DNA from 2 places in the Paenibacillus sp. IHB B 3084 genome. Region 2 is predicted to be linked to the other one. Evidence: predicted binding sites of a transcription regulator. Region 2 holds the regulator's gene; the other holds the start of a gene.
What was found. Region 2 encodes LexA, which represses DNA repair genes until DNA is damaged. Its sites were predicted from a motif close to CGAACATATGTTCG; they were not measured.

Region 1 (7,399 bases), on a different replicon from region 2:
GCAACTGACGCAGCTTGTCCTTTTCACGCCCCTGCTGGCCCGCATACCAGTTGTATACCTCCCACCAGGGAGATAAAATCTCTCCACCATGCCGCCATTGCCGGCATTGCGCGATCAGCTGCGGCAATGCCTCGGACGGATGGGAAGCATACTCCCATTGCGTTGCCCATGGGTCCCGAGGCAAAGGATATGCAGCCAACGGGTGCTCTTCCAGAGCAGGGAACAGTTGACGGACATGCCGTACTAACTCTGACGGCAACAACGACTTGCCCTCTTCGTCGGTCACAGCGTAGCTCATCCACAGACTGCTTCCGGCTGACGTGAGCGCCGTATACGCAAGAAAACGTTCATCCAGCAGACGTCTTGTCATATCCGGCGCCAGTTCCACGCCCCGTTCATTCAAGGCGGTCCGTTCCTGCTCATTCAGCACACCGTCTTCATGAAATACAGCCGGCATTACACCTTCATTCATACCCAGCACAAAGGTATGCTGAATTCCCGCTATACGTGTACGGTCTGTGTTTCCGACCAGCACCTGATCCAGAGCTGGAGGAACAAGACCCATGCGGTATTCTATCAGCCCCGTTTCCAGCACACCTGCAAACAAAGAAGTGTCCAGCTTCTCGTCACCCATCATTTCGACGATCTGATCCAACAGCTCAAGCACCGCATCCCATACCTGACGATGCTCCTTCGCCTGCTCGGGATTTCCCACTTCCTCAGCCTGATGGATCAATTCATCCAGCTTATGCCCAATTTCCGCATCCTCCAGCAACAAGTACACCGCTTCACACTTCTCAAGTGCAGTACGAGCCTTACCCAGACGTTTCTCAAACGCACGTAAAGGCGTCACGATCACATCGCGGCACAGCTCCATTAGATCCAGTGTTTCGTCCCGTTGACGATTTCGCTCCTGTTCCTCCAGCTCCAGCGAAAGGCTGGGTACCGCCTGCCAAGGCCGTCCGTCTGTCCAGCGGCTGCCCTGTATCCCACAGGCCAATGCGTAATTTTCCAGACGATCCATATCCTCACGGCTGACCCGTCCATCCTGTGGCAACAGCAGATCCGTTTTGACCGCTCGAAATACATCCTCGTACCGCCAACGCCGCTGAACGATATCCAGCGAAGCTCGAATCATTTCCACCAATGGATGATGCAATACGTTTCTGCGCTGATCCAGAAATACCGGAACCTCATATTGTTTGAATATCGGCTCCACCCACGGCTCATAATCCTCAATCTGGCGTACGAACAGCGCCATTTCCCGATAACGTGCTCCCTCATCTCGGGCCAGGCGGCGCATTTCGCGCACTGCACCCTCCAGCTCCACACGTCGGTTCGCTGCCGCATACAGTTTGATTTCTTCTGGCTGCTTGTCCTTCCATTGCTCCCGCATCTGCTGCTGACGAATGGGTCGTTCCTGATTCCGATGCCCTGCGCGACGTTCAAAATCTGCCTCCAGATACGCCAACGCCGGACGGCCCTTAAATCTCGGAAGCGGATCAGGTCGCAGCAATTGTGTCTGCGTATCGATCATCAGCTCGTCTGCCATCCCTTTAAGCTTTACATAGGTAGCCGCCGCAGGATGAAATAAATCCAGTTCATGCGGAAGCTGTCCACTCTCGTAGCTGCGGTTGCAGGTCAGCGCGACCGTCAACGAAGAAGCGTGCAGCATAAGCTGCTCAACCACCTTGTATTCGTGCGGCGTAAACCTGCGGTAGCCATCCATCCAAATATCCGCTCCACGTACAATGGAAGATTCGGCAATCTGCTCTGCCAGCATACGCAGCGTATCCTCGCCGTCAATATATTTAAGCGCCAGCTCTCTTTCAAAATCCTCATAGATCAAACTGATATCCTTGAGCTTACCGCGCAAAATCGGAGTCGATTCCCCCGCCGCATTCATTCGCTCCAGTTGCTCCGGTACTGACTGAGTATCATTTCCGTACTGCTTTAGCTCCGTAAACAGCGTATTTAACCGATCCACAAAGCCCAACTGGTCTCCCGAATCCTTAAATAAACTCAGTTCATCCTTGCGACGACGAATAATTTTATATAAAAGCATCTTCTTGCCTTCCGCCGTCACAGGTACCAACGCCGAACCCCCGGTTTCCTGCATGACCAAATAGGCAAGACGATGGAATCCCATGACCTGGGCGCGCACCGTCCCCTGAATACCGTTTCCGGCTTCTGTAAGCAGCGCATGCTCGGAAGCAAATGACGATTGCTCCGGCACAAGTAACAGCATAGGCTTACCTAGCGGTTCCTCGCGTAGCATAGCCGTCATTTCACGACGGATTAACGTGCTTTTGCCGCTGCCTGAGCGGCCAATTAACAAACGGACCGACATGATGCGGCCTCCTTTCCAACGAACAACATTCTATTCAACAGTATAGCATATGAGGCAAGGGAGAAAAGAACGTACGTTTGCCATCTTGTAGCATTTTATCCTCCCTCAAAAAACAAACAGTCCCGCAAGCAGGCTTGTTGTATGCCTTCTCTACAGGACTGATTTATGGATAAAACGAGCCTAATCTACTTGATCCGCTACCTTATAATGCGGTTAACAGTCTATAAATTCTACAGTTGTGTTCGACTGCGCACCTCAAAAATGGCGAATTTCAAATAATGGCCTTCTTCCACACCTAAAATTTGGGGATGATCCTTGCCAGCCGCTCTCCAATCCACCAGACGGAGGATTTTTCCGGCATCTGCCGCCGCTTCCTTAATCGCGTCCAGAAACAGCTCCGGCCGCATATGGAATGAGCAGCTCGCAGTCACTAAATAGCCGCCCTCATTGACCAGCTTCATCCCGTGCAGATTAATATCTTTATATCCCCGCGTAGCTCCTTTGACCGCATTCTTTGTTTTCGCAAAGGCTGGTGGATCAAGAATAACTACATCAAAGGTACGTCCGCCCCCTGCTGTTAGCGGCTTGGATGTATCTCCTTTACCTCCGGCCCGCACGGTGCGTTCCTCTACACCTTTAACCTGATTGCGCAAATATTGGAAAGCATCGTCCACTACAAACTCCACGCGTTCCTCAAATCCGTTCAGCTTGACATTATCCCGTGCGCTTTCAATCGCGTGCTCGGAAATATCAAGACAGGTTACTTTTTTAGCACCGTATTTGCAGGCATTAAGCGTAAAGCTTCCCGTATGTGAAAAGCACTCCAGCACGGTTGCGCCATCCCAGAATGGAAACTCCACAACCTTGCCGCTTTTGTTCACAGGCTTCATGACCGCTGTGCCAACGTCACCCTGTTCTGCTGCTACTTCCTGTAGCGTAATTCCGCTGCGTCCTCCCCAGCCCGTCATCAGCGGCGCAATCGCCGCACGATTCTCACGCTGGTCGAAGAAGTAGCCTGTCTTCTGGCCCTCAACGATATCAACCTTGATATGCAAGCCATTTTCCGTTACCACAACATGACGCGGGCAGTCGCCATATAAAGGCCCTTTGGTCTGTTCCAGTCCCTCCAACTCGCGGATAGACACATCACTGCGCTCATATATACCGACAGGACCAATCAATTCAACGAGTGCATCCCTGATTTCTTCCCTGCGGCGATCCATACCGAGCGTTAACAATTGTACGACCAACACGTCGCCAAAACGGTCTACAATCAGCCCGGGTAAAAAATCAGCCTCGCCGTATACCAGCCGATACGCGTCTCCCCCGGTCACAAAACGTTCACGGTGCTCCAGACAATCGCGGAAGCGTTTGGCAAAAAAGCTTTGATCCATCGCTTCCAGCGGCTCGTAGGACATCACACGCACCGTAATTTGTGAGGCTGGATTATAGTAACCCGTCGCTAAATAACGGCCCTGATGGTTTACGATATTGACCAGATCACCTGCCTCCGGTTCACCCTCCACCTTGGCTATTTCATTTTTAAACACCCAGGGGTGCGCGTGCTCCAGCCTTTTTTTGCGGCTGCGTTCCAATATTACTGAAGGCAAAGTCTTTCACTCCCATTCTTGGATTACTCAAAGTCCTTAAAAATGTGGTGTTCGATGGGGCGCGGCTCCGCGGTTCATTTGATCTTACGATCGCTGTTGCAGGGGGATTCTCTGGATTTTATAAATGATTTAATGGTAAGAATCCCCCTGCAAAGGCGAACGCTACGCTTCTTCAGATTCAAATGAACCGCTCCGCTACTGCCCGCCTTTATATCGACGTCACATTTTAAAGCTTGTGAAGTTCTATAAAAATTTTCGTTTTCCTAAAAAAACAGCTCGGTCATGCTTGTCATGGCTGTCCTCGACAGATCATAGGCTGTTACATAAGCGCAATTCAATTAATAACCTTAGAAAAGGGGCTACGCCCGTGTTTATTCATGTTATTTTGCCGCTGTGCGGCGGGCTGCTTATTTTTTTGGGCGGGATGAAGCTGATGGAAGCGGCCCTCCGGCATTTGGCGGGCCCCTTCCTCACGCGCTGGCTGAACCGGGCCACCGTTTCCCCTTGGCGGGGCATGCTGTTCAGCTCAGGTATTACCGCCCTGCTGCAAAGCAGCACCGCTGTAACGGTACTGACCATCGGACTGGTCAACGCCGGGCTGTTGACCTACGGCCGCACGCTCGGCATTATCCTCGGCACCAATATTGGTACCTGTCTGACCACCGAGCTGATGGGGCTCCAGCTAGGTAAACTGGCTGTTCCGCTGCTCTGCGGCTCGCTGCTTTGCTGGAGTGCCGCCATCATGTGGGGCGAGGCTGTCTCCAGCCGCCAGTATGCGTCTGCCGGGCCACCATCCAGCCCCAATCAACTCAGCCGATCACAGGCTGTACAATATATCAGCCTCGCCTTTGCCGGATTTTCGCTGATCCTTGCGGGTATCCGAGTGATGCAAACAGTCGGCCCTTGGATTGAGCAGGCCGGGCTGTTCCGCTGGTTTCTTGACCACGCCGCAGCCAACATGTGGTGGGCCTTCGCCGCCGGAGCATGCCTGACCGCACTGGTTCACAGCAGCGCCGCCGTTATTGGCATGGCGATCAGCCTTGCGGCTGCGGGAGCTTTGCCAGCGGATGTAGGTATCGCCATCGTTATCGGCTCCAATGTCGGCACCTGCGTGACGGCCCTGATTGCCGCTGTTGGCGGCAGCGTATCCGGCAAATTTGTGGCCTGGTCCCATGTACTGCTGAACGTAGGCGGGGCGTTGCTGTTTATGCCGCTGATCCCCGGGCTGGAAATGGCAGCCGCCTGGATATCCGCCGAGCCGGGAGCCAAGGTCGCTCATGCCCAAACCCTGTTTAACGTGATCAGCTCTCTGCTTGTCTTGCCAGTCTGCTATTTACCTGTATGGACACGTTTAGAGAATCGTATGTCTCCCAACATCATCAAACGTTAATTCCAAGCATGGACAGCGCCTTGCTCAAAATGACATCATTGTTGTCATATCCGCCTTGGCGCTGGAGACGCCATGCTTCCTCAGGCGTATGCCACGCAACACCTTTAATTTCTTCAATCTGTGCCTGTAAATCCCCATCCAGTGCCTCTACGAGATAATAATGAACTTCCTTGTCCACTTCCCCAAATTCAGGATGCTGATACGTATAAGCAATCATATCTACATGCTGGATAATCCGTCCGTTCAGCCCTGTTTCCTCACGAATTTCACGCAAAGCCGTCTGTTCGATCGTTTCTCCCGGCTCCATCTTGCCTTTAGCCAAGGAGACCTTGCCGTATCGGTCGGTAATCAGCTGAATTTCAAGCTGCTCCCCCTGTTTACGGTACACAACACCGCCTGCGGAAATTTCCTTTTTTGCTGCCATCCTGTAATCCCCTTTCCTTGCGCAACAAGGATTCCGTCCTCCCTGTAAGGAAAGGCGAAATCCTTGTTTGCCATCTCTATTGCCTGTTCAGGCTTTTTTTAGTTATTATAGGGCTGTTTGCAGTCCATTCTCCAGCACACGGACCAATTGGCCTTCACTTTCATTAACGCCCGCCTTCGTCAGCTTCACGCGGCACACCTTGCCAACCAGATCCTCAGTACCTTCAAACACCAATTGAATGTAATTGTCACTGTAACCGTGAAGCATGCCGCTATCTTCGGTCCCTTTCGGCGCAACTTCCGGAATGACCTCCAGCACCTGACCGACAAACTTCTCTGCATAAGCCAACTGCATTTGCTCCGACAGATCAATCAGCTCATGCACACGTGCATTTTTCACGTCCTCGTCCACCTGATCCTCCATACGTGCCGCAGGTGTGCCACTGCGCTTGGAATAAGGAAACACATGCATTTCCGAGAAGCCGATTTTTTTCATCAGCTCATAGCCGTTGCGGTACATTTCGTCCGTCTCCCCAGGGAAGCCAACAATAACATCTGTCGTAATCGCCACATCCGGCATCGCCTTGCGAATCATGAGCATTTTATTGTAAAACTCTTCGGTTGTGTATTTACGGCGCATCCGTTTCAGTACGGTGTCATCTCCCGCCTGAAGTGGAATGTGGAAATGACGCACCAGCTTGGTGGAACGATTCAGCACATCGAGCATTTTTTCATCTATCTGGCTGGCTTCAATCGAGCTGATACGGATACGCTCCAGCCCTTCCACCTTCTCCAGATCCCACAGCAGATCGGACAGGTCATAATTGTCCATGTCGTCACCATAACCACCTGTATGAATGCCTGTGAGCACAATTTCTTTATAACCCGCATGCACCAATTGACGCGCCTGAGTCATAATACTCGCGGCATCGCGGCTGCGGGACAAACCACGCGACCACGGAATGATGCAGAAGGTGCAGAAATTGTTGCAGCCGTCCTGAATTTTCAAAAACGCACGTGTGTGGTTAGCAAAATCAGGTACGTCCATTTCCTCGAACACGCGCGTTTTCATAATATTGCGCACAGCATTCACTGGTTGGCGCGACTCCTGAATCTCCTGAACAAACGGAATAATTTTGTCCCGATCCTGTGTACCAATAACGAGATCGACACCAGGAATATCCATAATTTCGGCAGGAGAAGTCTGGGCGTAACAGCCCGTCACTGCCACAATGGCATCTGGGTTCCGACGAATCGCACGGCGAATGATCTGACGACTCTTTTTATCGCCGGTATTCGTAACGGTGCACGTATTAATAAGGTAGACGTCAGCTGTCTGCTCATCAAAATCTACCTGCTCATAGCCTTCATTTTTGAACAGTTGCCAAATCGCTTCTGTATCATAAAAGTTTACCTTACAACCCAATGTGTAAAATGCCACTGACGGCATATTAAACCCCTCCCATTTCCCCTGACTCATATAAAATGCAAGCCAATGCAGCCATACCTGCGGTTTCCGCACGCAAAATGCGTCTTCCCAGCCCCGTAGACTGCGCCCCGGCCTGCTCGGCCTCCAGACTCTCCGCTTCGCTGAAGCCGCCTTCCGGACCCACTACTAGCAGAACA
Region 2 (7,399 bases):
AATGCAGACCTCAGCAGAGGGATCATTGGCGCAAGCAGTAACCAGTGCATGGGTACTCGCTATATCGTGGTTTTTATATAAATTCAACATTGGATTTGCAGCAGATTACGAGAATCTAAGGTTTAGATGGGAACATGTATTGGTTATTTTTTTAATAATCGGAGTATTAGCTGCCTGTACTTTTATGTTTTATTTTAATAACTTTCCATTAAGTATATTATTTATAGCATTGGCATCTGGAATGTTCCTGTATTATGCGTTAAAAACGGAGCGTGAGTATTATAAAAAGCCTTGATTCCATCGCCCTTGATATTGCCACACATATAAAAAATGTTGTGCCAGATCATCCATCCTCTATAAATGTTTTAAAGCACGGAATAGCCGTGGTGATTAATACAGCGTCAATCATTTTGTTAACAATTGGGATTTCGTTATTGACAGGGCAGGTGCAGGGAGCTATATTGGCAATGTTATCTTTTTCATTATTACGCCAAGTTGTAGGTGGGTTACATTTAAAAAGTAGTATGGTGTGCATTATTGTATCTACAGTTTTACTTACCGCTTTATCCTTCGCAAATCTGAACCACAATTTAATTGTTGTTACGTCGATATTAAGTACTATACTAGTCTTGCTATATGGTCCATCTCGGATAGAGGGGAAGACTCGTATACCAAAGCGGTACTACCCGTTGTTAAAAGCTTGTGGGGTTGCCTTGATCGCCCTTAATTTGTGGCTGGCTTTACCGGTAGTAGCTGCTAGTTTTTTTGTTCAGAGTTTAACACTAATAAGGAGGAGGTTGTAAAGAAATGAAGAATCCTAAATTCAGAAAATTAAAGATTAGTATGTACTACAATGTTGCTGTTCTGTTAACTACTCTCGCAGTTGCTTCTGTGAGTACAGCGAGTTTATCCTGGATTCATAATCCCGAGCCACCGGAAGAGTTGTTAAAATAAGTGGGGTGTGATTAAATTGTTAAACCTAACGGTAGCAACAGATCCCGAGGCTATTAGTGGTGGAGAAAACATACCAGTAAATAAGGTTCTCTATATATCTAGAGGTCGTAAGAGGAACCAAATCATGGTTCACACGTTCGATAAAATCTTCTATATGACAGGTACGCTAAAGTATTGGGAAACGTTCCTTAACAATAGCGGGTTTAAATTTTTGAATGTAGATAGAGGCAAAACGTTAAATGTGGAAAAAGTCAAAATTGTGAATGGTATTTTCAAAGACGCTTACTTCGAGAGTGAAATAGCTAAGCTGTCACAGCGATGCCCTATTGCTTATCATCGCTATAACGAAGTTATAAAGGAATTGGGGATTATGAACCCAAATATAATATTTACAGGAGCTGCTACTACATAGTGGCTTTTTTTGTCGGAAATAATTGTCTTATAATACCGAAATATGAAACACTTCAGCGCCTGAATTTATGTTGTTAATGTCCCTGTTTTTTGGGATTTAGTATATATAAGAGGTTTGATGCCTAACTATAGAAAAGGAGATGTGAGATTTTCTCCCTCCGTTTGCCTAAGCACTTCCATGTTGCCATTAGGTATCGGGGAAGCACTCATAGCATGCTCATAAAAAACATCTTTTTTCCAGCAATGATTTGGGAAATGAATGCAGCCATTTTTCACCCCATACCCAAATATACTTTTAAGGTTTGCATAGAGAGTATACAGGATATAGACTCGTCAGAAAACCACTTTTTAATGACACACTTGGGAGAGGCTTTTTATGGTAAGGTCATTAAACAAAGAAAACGACATGAACAAGTGTATCAATGGGAACGTGATCAATATCTGACGCTAAACTAAACCGTGAAAACCCTTGACGCTCTAAGCGTTGAGGGTTTTTAATTATGTGGGGAGCAGGGGGGAGTTAAGCATTATCATGAGGTTTGACCCCAAATTGCCCCACGAAACAATATTATTGCAGAGATTTTCGTGAAGGATTCGTATGGAGATGAATTCGATACCAGTGTGGTTCCTTTTCGTATTTATCTGGATGAATATTCGCTTACTTCAAATGTTAAAATTCTGTTGAAAATGATAAAGTCCTTCCGGCTGCTAAAGGGTCCTTTATTATTGACATGCTTGTCAATGGCATAAGATGCTGTGCCTGACCCGGCCTGTTTTGCTTCGTACCAAGAGATGAATGAGTTAACCTTTGCAGGAGAAACACATTGATCGTATTGTGGGATGGTGTATACCGTGGCGCAAAAAAAAGCGGGAAGAAATCCTTCCCGCTTAAGAATGATCTTTAACGTCTGCGTTGTCTATCATTTACGCTAAACAGATTAACAGCCAGTGCATTACCTCTAGCGCGCGCAATGGCTCTTTGATTTGAACGGATCGATAATCCTCTTCTTCTCACATGACGTTTGAAATGTTTTTTACACATGATATCACCTCCCTTCACAGGAAAAGAAGGTACGATGAATCTTAGAAGCGTTTATGATTCCGCTTACGGTTGCGCTTGGAAATTTTGATGTTCAATGCATTGGTGGCTAGTGCGTTACCGCTTCTTGTTTCGGCAGCAGCGGCTTGAAAGACTTTTACGACCAGAAATTTGTTCTTACCAATACGATGCTTATACGTTTTGACTCTATTTTTGATCATCTGCATATCTCCTTTGCTAAGGTCTACTTTATTCATATGTCAGTAGCACTAACAATGTATCAGCATAAATCTATTAAAACCAAAAAGAAGCTATTACCTATGACCCTGTTATTCAGAAACTAATAAAGTATAAAGGTAAGGAATGCAAAAAAACTCGTGCTTACCTGCCTTATCCTTACCAACTTTACGTTGTAGGAAAAGTTACAGCAGATCAGCACGAGCAAAATGATAAAAAGTGAAGATAACAAACGGGGAGAAGTATATTACTTACTATAAAGGGCTTTAAGTTTTTTCTGGTAATATGTTTCCTGCTCAAGAATGTGATTCATTTGTTCAGAAAGCTCTTTATATTCTGGACTGTCCTCTGGGTAGTTATTTCTTTCGGAAAGTACAGCTTCAAGTTGCTTTTCCAATGATTTAAAATGGATAATTATTTGTATGTAATGAATGCGATCAAAGGTTGTTCTGGTTGAATTCTCCTTAGCATACACATAATCCATTGTTGGAGCTGTAAAACCTATTACGATAAAAGTCACAATAAACACTGAAATTATAATTTTTTTCATTTAATCTCTCCTAAATAAAACTATAAATATTAATATACCATATTTATCTAAAATAATTACAAAGTTATTTTTGATCCGCCAATAAGCAGAACAGTAATTGCAGATATATACCGATTAATCCATGGGCTATCAAAGGGAAAAGGATAGTAGTGAGGTAGATTCAATGTACATAAGATCAATACAAAACCGGCTTGCTATGGGCAGCCGGTTTTGTTGTAGTGAAAAGAATAACGAGGCTGAAAAATGAAAAATCAGTGGAAGTCCCGGAAGAGTCCTACAACCTTGCCCAAAATACTGACGTGCGTCAGACGAAGCGGTTCAAAGGCCGGATTTTCCGGTTGAAGTCGGATATGATCTTTTTCCTTGTAAAAAGTTTTAACAGTAGCTTCGTCCTCGTCCGTCATGGCGACGACAATGTCGCCGTTATCGGCTGTCTGCTGCTGGCGTACAATGACATAGTCTCCGTTGGCAATACCAGCCTCAATCATGCTTTCTCCTACAACAGATAACATGAATATTTTATCCTCACCAACAAAATGTTGGGGAAGAGGAAAATAATCTTCAATATTTTCTGTTGCTGTAATAGGCAGACCGGCTGTTACTTTGCCGACGACCGGAACACGACTAATGGAGTAATTAATCAAGTTGCTGTTATCCGATTCGTCTTGGCCGAGTAACTCGATGGCCCGCGGTTTCGTTGGATCACGACGAATCAGTCCCTTTTTCTCCAGACGATCCAAATGACCGTGAACCGTAGAACTGGAGGCCAATCCGACAGCCTCACCTATTTCGCGTACAGAAGGAGGATAACCCTTTAGACGCACTTCATTTCGGATAAATTCAAGAATGGCCTGCTGGCGGCTTGAAATCTTAGACATACCGTATCAACCCCATTTAGTAACGTTTGGGAAAATTATAGCATAGAACCTCCGTTCGTACAAACATAAGTTCTAAATAATCCCTAAAATAATCACGAACTTTTGTTCTCTTTTCTATTGAACAAAACAAATGTTCGTGTTATATTGTGAAAAAACATAGGAACAAACGTTTGGAGGACGCAGCCAATGATGAAATATAGCACATATCAAAGTATTTTTCCAATGGATTTAGAAAAGATGCAAAATGTCCGGAATGAGAGAAGGGCGCAGTTTGTACGGACCATTTCCAACAGTCTCCTGCCCAAACTTCTTATTCTGGTTATCGTTGCCTGGATTGCGGGTGCAGGTGTACTGACGGTATTTGCGGCTCCTTCTGTTTCGAATGAAGAGGTGGCCAAACTTATTGTACAACATGGGGATACATTGTGGCAGATTGCCTCCAATCATAAACCGGAACGAATGGATACACGGGTATATATAGAAGGAATTGTTCGGATTAACGGACTGGAAGATCGGGGAGTGCAGGCGGGCCAGGTTTTAAAGCTTCCGCATTTCTGATCTGTCACGATTAGAGCTTGTCAGGGAACGTAATGAGGGAACCTTGACAAGCTCTTTTCTACATGTCAAAGTGTATTATATCTTTGCTTATATGGAGGGGACAGAATTTGGATATAGACAGCTTGGTACAGCGCATCAATGAATTGGCTCGCAAAGCAAAAGCCGAAGGATTGACGGAAGAGGAAACAACAGAGCGCGCCAATCTTCGGGAAATTTATTTGGATAACATTCGCCGTAATTTCCGGCAGCAACTTGATACGATTGAAATTGTGGACGAAGATACATCGAAGGGAAATGGTGGGCTGACGCATTAATGTTGCTGAAGCGGCTTAGCCCACGTAATTTGCTTTTCGTTTTTTTAGGTATCTATTTTTGGTATCTATATAGATTAGGATTGGTGGCAATTGTTTTTACGCAATATATTTGGGAAGGGAATTGAGAGATGGCCCGGTCATTTGAAAGAAAAGTTCGCAAAAACACAGCGCATTTGAATAAATCGCGTAAAAAGCAAGGTATTCAAACCATTAGTGGTGCCGGTTCTGCAATGGATATTTTCCGTGGACGTAATTTTACCGTGCCAATCATGCTGGCTGGACTTGCAGTTTTGTACATGCTCATGAGTTATTTTTTGACTAAGACTGGCATGCGGGGAATGGACTGGCTTGTATTCGGTTTGTATTTGATGCTGGCTGTTATCTTTTTCATCCGTCGTCCTTATTTGAAGGTTGGAAAGAGCACGCTGTATATGCTGAAGGGTGGCAGAGAGCGTCCAATGACAGCAGAGGATATGAAAGCCATCAAGATTGAAAAGGGTTACGTAACGGTTGAAAGAAAAGGTAAAGGTGGCAATTTTATTTTCACAAAATCACTGGGCCGTTATGATACGGATGCCATTGCAGAGCGGCTTGAGAAGTTTGCGCTATCTAATCAGGTTCAAATAGACAAAAAATAACGACTTCTTTGGTGCGAATCGTTTAAATTGTCTGTGGGCTGTAGCCTCTGTAAATAAGGTCGCATGATGTTATCTCATATTACACATCGCGGCCTCTTGCTTAATATGGGCATAACGATTGGAATGCTTGTAGACGCGACAAGGCAGAACAAGCGTACATATAAAGTGGAAAGAGAGTGGATAATTCAGATGACGATTCAGGCGGTAATGTTCGATCTTGATGATACACTTCTGTGGGATGAGCGCAGCGTAGAAGAGGCATTTGACGCGGCGTGCCAGACAGGTTCCCAGGAAGCAGGCGTTGATCCGAAGGCTTTGGAAGAAGCAGTCCGCAAGGAAGCGCGTGCTCTGTATGAGTCTTATGAAACCTTTAGTTTTACTCAATTGATTGGTATTAATCCGTTTGAGGGATTGTGGGCGAATTTTACGGCAGGAGAGCAGCCTGAGTTCCGGCAATTGGAACAGTTGGCCCCTGCTTATCGAAAGGAATCTTGGCGTAGAGGTCTTCAAAAGCTGGGGATTGATAATGAAGAGTTGGCGCAAAAGCTGGCAACCCAATTTGCCTTGGAAAGACGCTCCCGCCCCCATGTTTATGAAGAAACATTTGAGATTCTGGAGCAGCTAAAAGGGCAGTATAAGCTGCTTTTGTTGACAAACGGTTCCCCTGATCTACAACAGGAAAAGCTGGATGGGGTTCCGCAGCTAGCCCCATTCTTTGATCACGTTGTTATTTCAGGTTCGTTTGGTAAAGGAAAGCCTGATCCGTCTATTTTCCAGCATGCTTTGGGACTTCTCGGTATTGAGCCTGAACATGCTTTAATGGTGGGGGATAAGCTGACGACTGATATTCAAGGGGCTCTGACGGCAGGTGTGCACTCCGTGTGGGTGAACCGAAACGCCAAAACCAATACTACAGAAATCAAGCCAAAGTTCGAAATTAAGCATCTGTCCGAATTGGATGGGATTATTCAATCGTTTAAGTAAGTGCTTTTCGGCTCTTATTTATAGTAACAAGTTAAAAAACTCCCTCCGCTCAGGTGTCTCAGAGCAGAGGGAGTTGCTTTATCCACATTAGGATGAATTCGCTATTATAGTATTATGCCTTAATAAACGATGAATCTTCAAACGGCTCGGCAATCCAGCCATTTTCTTCGATGAACAAACGTACTGCGACGATCTTCTGATTTTCCATTAAGGTGAAGAAGTGAGGAATATTTTCTGGTACCGAAATAACGTCACCAGGTGAAAGCTCAACATTAAAATATCCGATTTCTTCAGGACCTTTAATGATGAAAATGCCTTTGCCTGCCACAATAGCACGAATTTCATCTTCAGTATGCGTATGAATTTGCTCAAACTTGGCAAGCAGCTCATCCAGATTCGGTGTTGCTTCGGACAAGGTGATAACATCCCATATTTTATACCCGCGACGGGCGGCTAAATCCTTGATTTCGGGTTCAAAAGTGCTTAGAACAGCCGCTTTTTGCTCATCCGTCAGGATAAAGTTTTCTTGCAGCTCCCCGGCCAGCTTGGAAGCATCCCAATGCTCGTACAATACCTCTTGGCTCTCCAAAAATTCACGTACCTTGTCTTCATCGCTAATTCGTACATTCGTATTGCGTATTAGGATTTCAGCCATCGGTTATCCCTCTTTTCCACTTGGTTTAATGTTGTATACAGGATACCATGTCTTGAATCGTTGTACAATATTGGTTTGTAACAATTTATACTACAAACTGTAAAAATGAATATCGAGAGTGGCTTTTGTACGGAAGAAGCCGTATAAAACGTATGATTTTACTTCAATCTATCTAAATGAT

Region 1: addB (helicase-exonuclease AddAB subunit AddB) is a predicted target of LexA. The motif match lies at 2,417-2,430, and genes of this name have one in related genera.

Annotation. Positions count from the first base shown of each region.
Region 1 covers NZ_CP013203.1:4,645,207-4,652,605, reverse strand. Annotated here, with positions in the region: gene addB (helicase-exonuclease AddAB subunit AddB) at 1-2,350, opposite strand, end outside; gene ASL14_RS21810 (class I SAM-dependent rRNA methyltransferase) at 2,581-3,960, opposite strand; gene ASL14_RS21805 (Na/Pi cotransporter family protein) at 4,328-5,350, shown strand; gene ASL14_RS21800 (NUDIX hydrolase) at 5,340-5,774, opposite strand; gene mtaB (tRNA (N(6)-L-threonylcarbamoyladenosine(37)-C(2))-methylthiotransferase MtaB) at 5,880-7,223, opposite strand; gene ASL14_RS21790 (16S rRNA (uracil(1498)-N(3))-methyltransferase) at 7,225-7,399, opposite strand, start outside.
Region 2 covers NZ_CP013205.1:75,600-82,998, forward strand. Annotated here, with positions in the region: gene ASL14_RS26240 (hypothetical protein) at 1-295, shown strand, start outside; gene ASL14_RS26245 (accessory gene regulator B family protein) at 273-803, shown strand; gene ASL14_RS26250 (cyclic lactone autoinducer peptide) at 844-954, shown strand; gene ASL14_RS26255 (LytTR family transcriptional regulator DNA-binding domain-containing protein) at 971-1,366, shown strand; partial or broken gene ASL14_RS28680 (ran-binding protein 10) at 2,004-2,177, opposite strand; gene ASL14_RS27545 (hypothetical protein) at 2,449-2,625, opposite strand; gene ASL14_RS26265 (hypothetical protein) at 2,889-3,191, opposite strand; gene lexA (transcriptional repressor LexA) at 3,443-4,069, opposite strand; gene ASL14_RS26275 (LysM peptidoglycan-binding domain-containing protein) at 4,259-4,627, shown strand; gene ASL14_RS26280 (DUF896 domain-containing protein) at 4,735-4,941, shown strand; gene ASL14_RS26285 (hypothetical protein) at 5,070-5,579, shown strand; gene ASL14_RS26290 (HAD family hydrolase) at 5,769-6,563, shown strand; gene ASL14_RS26295 (1,2-dihydroxy-3-keto-5-methylthiopentene dioxygenase) at 6,676-7,218, opposite strand.